2 linked regions of the Formosa agariphila KMM 3901 genome follow. The protein of the gene in region 2 interacts with the protein of the main gene of each other region in a pairwise test. Links are inferred from orthologs where the notes say so. Each region holds a gene or a part of one and is shown on either strand. Other genes may lie near its edges.

Evidence for each region.
Region 1: the proteins of gyrB (region 2) and gyrA interact in binary tests that used the Escherichia coli proteins (3 or more experiments, as listed by UniProt). The link is inferred for Formosa agariphila KMM 3901 from one-to-one orthologs.

The regions. Positions count from the first base shown.
Region 1 is NZ_HG315671.1:2,813,834-2,817,271, forward strand. What follows is about bases 188-3,286. They hold gyrA (DNA gyrase subunit A), read right to left. Parts: upstream 2,969-3,286; coding sequence 407-2,968; downstream 188-406. Other genes in these bases: BN863_RS11655 (tetratricopeptide repeat protein), read right to left, coding at 188-378; BN863_RS11665 (ATP-dependent Clp protease ATP-binding subunit), read left to right, coding at 3,228-3,286. Also shown: more of BN863_RS11655, read right to left, coding at 1-187; more of BN863_RS11665, read left to right, coding at 3,287-3,438. UniProt on the Escherichia coli protein: A type II topoisomerase that negatively supercoils closed circular double-stranded (ds) DNA in an ATP-dependent manner to maintain chromosomes in an underwound state.
Region 2 is NZ_HG315671.1:740,023-743,313, reverse strand. What follows is about bases 1-2,952. They hold gyrB (DNA topoisomerase (ATP-hydrolyzing) subunit B), read right to left. Parts: upstream 2,470-2,952; coding sequence 532-2,469; downstream 1-531. Other genes in these bases: asnB (asparagine synthase B), read right to left, coding at 2,775-2,952; mdh (malate dehydrogenase), read right to left, coding at 1-313. Also shown: more of asnB, read right to left, coding at 2,953-3,291. UniProt on the Escherichia coli protein: DNA gyrase negatively supercoils closed circular double-stranded DNA in an ATP-dependent manner to maintain chromosomes in an underwound state.

The sequences.
Region 1 (3,438 bases), 2.1 Mb from region 2 along the record:
ACTTGCAGCTTTATAGTTTCCACTAGTAAAGCTCTCGTTAGCTTTTGTTAAAAATGAGTTTTGCATAACGCTAGTCAGTTCAGCAACTTCTCCTTTCATAGAGTCATCTACCATACTTAGACTTTCGATAGCCTTATTTACATCCTCTGCAGAACCTGCACCATTTGCATACAACGCTTCAGCTTGTAAGAAATAGTATTTAGATTTATACTTGTCGTCTATAGACGAAAGTGTTGGCGTTACTTGATTTAATGCTGCTTTAGCTTCTGCGTAGTTGTTACTTTTAATCGCCTTTTCTGCTGCCTTTAGCTCTTTTTTTTGTGCAAAAGAAAATGCACTTATTGATAAAGCTAAGGCAACTATAACCTGTTTCTTCATGGTAATCAAATTAAGTTAATTGTTTTTATTAATTGTTTTCTAGATTGTTATTTTCTTCAATTGTAGAGTCATCTTCAGTACTAGGTACATCTTCGCCTTCTACAGCTTCAACGTCTACAACAACTTCTTCTTCGTGCATTACTTTTGCAACTGCTGCAATAGAATCTCCACTACGTAAGTTTATAAGCTTAACACCTTGAGTTGCTCTACCCATAACACGTAAATCTTGTACTGCAATTCTAATGGCAATACCCGATTTATTAATAATCATTAGATCATCGGCATCAGACACCGTTTTAATTGCTACCAGTTTACCGGTTTTCTCAGTAATAGAAATGGTTTTTACACCTTTTCCTCCACGGTTAGTAATTCTATATACTGGCTCTCCATCTTCTGGATCATCAATATAAGTACGCTTACCATATCCGTTTTCTGATACGACTAATACAGATTCTTCTTGCGGGTTCTCTACAGTAATCATGCCAACTACCTCATCATCTTTGTCGGATAATGTAATACCACGAACTCCAGAAGCTCCTCTACCCATTGGTCTCGTTTTCGCTTCTTCAAATCGAATTGCTTTTCCTGATTTTAAAGCTAGCATTACTTGACTTGTTCCTGTAGTTAATTTCGCTTCCATTAACACATCGTCTTCCTTAATTGTAATGGCATTAATTCCATTTGTTCTTGGACGAGAATATTGCTCTAATGACGTTTTCTTAACCTGACCATTTTTAGTGGCCATAATAACGTAATGGCTGTTAATGTAATCTTCATCTTTAAGATCTTGAGTACATATAAACGCCATGACTTTATCGTCTTGTTCTATATTTATTAAATTCTGAATTGCTCTACCTTTAGACGTTTTACTTCCTTCAGGAATTTCGTAAACACGCATCCAGAAACATTTTCCTTTTTGAGTAAAGAATAACATATACTGGTGGTTTGTACCCACAAATAAATGCTCTAAGAAATCTTCGTTACGTGTAGTAGATGCTTTTTGCCCTACTCCACCTCTATGTTGTGTTTTATATTCGTTAAGCGACGTACGTTTAATATATCCTGCATGAGAAATAGTAATAACAACTTGCTCATCTGGAATCATATCTTCAATGCTTAAGTCTCCTCCTGCATATTCAATAATAGAACGACGTTCGTCTCCGTACTTCTCTTTTACAACCTGCAGTTCTTCTTTAATGATATCCATTCGACGCTCTTTACGGTCTAAAATATCTTTTAAGTCATCGATTGTAAGTTTAATCTCGTCGTATTCCGAACGTAATTTATCTTGCTCCAGTCCTGTTAATTGACGCAGACGCATTTCAACAATCGCTTTTGCTTGAACTTCTGAAAGATTAAAACGCTTAACTAAGTTTGCTCGTGCTTCATCGGCATTAGAAGAGGCTTTAATAATTTCGATAACCTCATCAATATTATCTGAAGCAATAATTAATCCTTCTAAAATGTGAGCACGTTCTTCAGCTTTACGCAATTCGTAAGTGGTACGTCTTACTACAACTTCATGTCTGTGTTCAACAAAATGATGAATTAAATCTTTTAAGTTTAACAATTCTGGACGTCCGTTTACAAGTGCAATATTGTTTACACTAAAGGATGTCTGTAATTGTGTATATTTAAATAATTTATTTAAAACGATATTAGGAATTGCATCACGTTTTAACACGTAAACAATACGCATCCCATTTCTATCCGATTCGTCTCGAATGGTAGCAATACCTTCTAATTTTTTCTCGTTAACTAAATCGGCAGTCTTTTTAATCATGTCTGCCTTGTTAACTTGGTACGGAATTTCTGTAACAATAACACATTCGCGACCTTGAACTTCTTCAATATTGGCTTTAGCACGCATTACAATACGTCCGCGACCTGTATGAAAAGCTTCTTTTACGCCATCGTAACCAAAAATAGTTCCTCCGGTAGGAAAATCTGGTGCTTTTATGTGTTGAATCAGTTCGTCTATTGAAATATCTTTATTCTCGATAAAAGCAATAGTACCATCAACAACTTCACTTAAATTGTGCGGTGGCATATTAGTTGCCATACCTACTGCAATTCCAGATGCACCGTTTATTAGTAAACCAGGTATACGCGTAGGTAAAACCGTTGGTTCTTTTAAAGTATCATCGAAGTTTAATTTATGATCTACTGTTTCTTTGTCTATATCTGCCAACATGTCTTCAGAAATCTTACGCATACGCGCTTCTGTATAACGCATTGCTGCAGGACTATCTCCATCTACAGAACCAAAGTTACCTTGTCCGTCTACTAGCATATAACGTAAACTCCATTCCTGAGCCATACGAACCATAGCGTCGTAAACTGATGTATCCCCGTGTGGGTGATACTTTCCTAAAACTTCACCAACAATTCTTGCTGACTTTTTATGCGCTCCAGTTGCTCTAATTCCCAGTTCGTGCATTCCGAATAATACACGTCTGTGCACCGGTTTTAAACCATCTCTAACATCTGGAAGAGCACGTGACACTATGACGGACATTGAGTAATCAATGTAAGCCGTTTTCATTTCGTCTTCGATATTAATTGGAATAAGCTTTTCTCCTTCTGCCATCTATAAAAATAATTTAGTTATCTTGTGTGTTTCAAATCGCGCTAAGATAACCATTTCGTAAGTCATAGCAGGCGTTTTAACGGAGTTTTTAACAGTTTTTATTAACAACTACCACCTATACTTTAGTTAATAAGTAAGCCCCCAAATATTTTGATTTAATAAAGATTTTATTTCTATTAGCATTAATCATATTATTTAAGGTATACTTTTTGTCGTTGGTAATATGTTTTAGTAATTTTAATGCAGAAAGGATTTAAATATGGATGATAATTTTTCACCAAGAGTAAAAGATGTAATTGCCTATAGTAAGGAAGAAGCACTCCGTTTGGGGCACGATTTTATAGGCACAGAACATCTTATGCTTGGACTTTTAAGAGATGGAAACGGGAAAGCAATTAATATTTTAAATGCCTTAGATATAGATTTAAATCATTTAAGGAGAAAAGTTGAAATATTAAGTCCAGCCAACC
Region 2 (3,291 bases):
TTGTAGATACATTCTTAACGATTCCTGCATTAATACCAATAAGTTCTTCTCTTGTCATTCCTGGTTTTCTAGGAATTCCACTAGTAATCACACAAACATCACTACCTGCAGTCTTGCTATAGTCTCCAGTTACACCTGTGATTTTTGTATCGAATCCATTTAAAGAAGCCGTTTGCATTAAATCCATTGCTTTACCTTCTGCAAAACCTTCTTTAATGTCTAACAAAACAACTTCTGAAGCGAAGTTTTTAATAGCGATATATTCTGCACAACTTGCACCTACTGCTCCTGCTCCAACTACTGTTACTTTCATTATAATATATTTTTAGATTGAGATTATTTTTATGCACGTAAAATTAACGATTTTAATACAATTCACATACATAAGTCTGCGAATTATAATAAGATTATGAATTACACCTGCCTGATTTTAAATTTACTGTATTTTGCCACTTTCAACATGTTTCCATGTCTATTGTGTATTATAAAAAAGCACCTTAAAAATAAATTTAAGGTGCTTCTAAGTATTATTTACGCATCAATTTTAGCGTATACTGCATTCTTTTCTATGAATTCACGACGAGGTGGTACCTCATCTCCCATTAACATAGAGAAAATACGATCGGCTTCTCCACCGTTATCAATATTTACTTGTCTTAATGTTCTGAAGTTAGGATTCATTGTAGTATCCCAAAGTTGCTCGGCATTCATCTCTCCAAGACCTTTGTAACGCTGAATCGATGCACCTCCAAATTGTTCTACTAAACCATCACGTTCACTATCACTCCAAGCATATTCTTTTTTAGCTCCTTTTTTAACTAAATATAAAGGAGGCGTTGCAATGTAAATATGTCCGTTTTCAATAAGCTCCTTCATATATCTAAAGAAGAATGTTAAAATTAAAGTAGCAATGTGACTACCATCGATATCGGCATCACACATAATAACTACTTTATGGTAACGTAATTTTGAAAGGTTTAAGGCTTTACTATCTTCTTCGGTACCTATGGTAACCCCTAAAGCTGTAAAGATATTCTTGATTTCTTCGTTTTCGAAAACCTTGTGTTGCATAGCTTTTTCAACGTTAAGAATTTTACCACGTAAAGGTAAAATAGCTTGGAACGCACGGTCACGACCTTGCTTAGCCGTTCCACCCGCCGAATCTCCCTCGACAAGGAATACTTCGCATTTTGATGGGTCTTGCTCAGAACAGTCACTTAATTTCCCAGGTAAACCACCAATACTCATTACGGTTTTACGCTGTACCATTTCACGTGCTTTTTGTGCCGCGTGACGTGCTTGTGCTGCTAATATTACTTTTTGAACAATAGTCTTAGCATCTTCTGGATGCTCTTCTAAGTAGTCCGTTAACATTTCTGAAACCGCCTGACTTACAGAAGCAGAAACTTCTCTGTTCCCTAACTTGGTTTTTGTTTGCCCTTCGAACTGAGGTTCTTGAACTTTTACAGAGATAATAGCTGTTAATCCTTCACGGAAATCGTCTCCAGAAATTTCAAACTTTAATTTATCTGTTAACCCAGAGCTATCGGCGTATTTCTTTAACGTATGTGTTAAACCACGTCTAAAACCAGAAAGGTGCGTTCCACCTTCATGCGTATTAATGTTGTTTACGTACGAGTGTAAATTTTCTGAATACGACGTATTATAAATCATTGCTACTTCTACAGGAATATCGTTCTTTTCCCCTTCAAAAGCAATAACTTCTGTAATAATAGGCTCGCGGTTTCCATCTAAAAACTTAACAAATTCCTTTAAACCTTCGTCAGAGTGAAAAGTTTCAACATCGTGCTCTCCTTCTTCATTCTTCACTCTTTTATCGATAAGAGTAATCGTAATTCCTTTATTTAGGTATGCTAATTCACGTAATCTACTCGCTAAGGTATCGTAGCTATATTCTAAAGTTTGTTTAAATATGGTTGGGTCTGGTTTAAAAGTTACAACTGTACCTCTTAAATCTGTTTCTCCAATTGCTTTTACAGGATATAGTGACTTACCACGCTCGTATTCTTGTTGCCAAATCGTTCCATCTCTATATACTGTTGCTGTTAAATGCTCAGAAAGTGCATTAACACAACTTACACCAACACCGTGAAGTCCTCCAGATACTTTATAAGAATCTTTATCGAATTTACCACCGGCACCAATTTTAGTCATTACAACTTCTAGCGCAGATATTCCTTCTTTTTTATGTAAATCTACAGGGATACCACGACCATTATCTTCTGTCGTAATAGAGTTATCTTCATTGATTATAACTTTAATAATGTCGCAATGACCTGCTAAGGCTTCATCAATAGAGTTATCTACAACTTCATAAACTAAGTGGTGAAGACCTCTTACTCCAACATCACCAATATACATGGATGGACGCATTCTTACATGCTCCATACCCTCTAATGCCTGTATACTATCGGCCGAGTAATTATGTTTTTTAGCTTCTTCGCTCATAAAATATTATATGTTATATTTTTGATTTATAATCATAAAAAAATGCTGCATCCGCAACATTTTGAATACTAGCAAATATACGACTTTTAAGGCAGTTTAAAAAGAATTTAACGTAGGAAGGCTTAAAATTATCAACATTTGTTAATTAACCCAAGTGTGCTAAAAATGGCTTAAAACAGCCTTAAATTAAATATTCGTGTTTTTTAACACGGTGTTAAAATGACAAAAACCTCAAAATCTCTAATACATGAGATTTTGAGGTTTTTTATACACTAAAATTATAATAAAAACGTTTGTCTTAAGATTTACTTATACGCTTCTGTATGCACATTTGCTACTGCTCTACCACTTGGGTCGTTCATGTTTTTAAATGCTTCATCCCACTCTAATGCTATTTTGGTACTACAAGCAACACTTGCTTCTTGAGGCACACATAATGCAGCAGCATCGCTAGGGAAATGTTCTGCAAAAATTGAACGGTAGTAGAATTCCTCTTTACTTGTTGGCGTTTGTAACGGGAACTTATATTTCGCATTTGCTAATTGTTCGTCTGATACTTCTGTAGCAACAACTTCTTTTAAAGTATCAATCCAGCTGTAACCAACACCATCACTAAATTGCTCTTTTTGTCTCCAAGCAACACTTTCAGGAATCATATCTTCGAATGCCTTACGAACCACCCATTTTTCCATGCGCTCTCCGTTAATCATTTTATCTTGTGGGTTAATTCTCATAGCCACATCCATAAATTCTTTATCTAAGAATGGCACACGACCTTCAATTCCCCAAGCTGCTAAACTTTTGTTCGCACGTAAACAATCG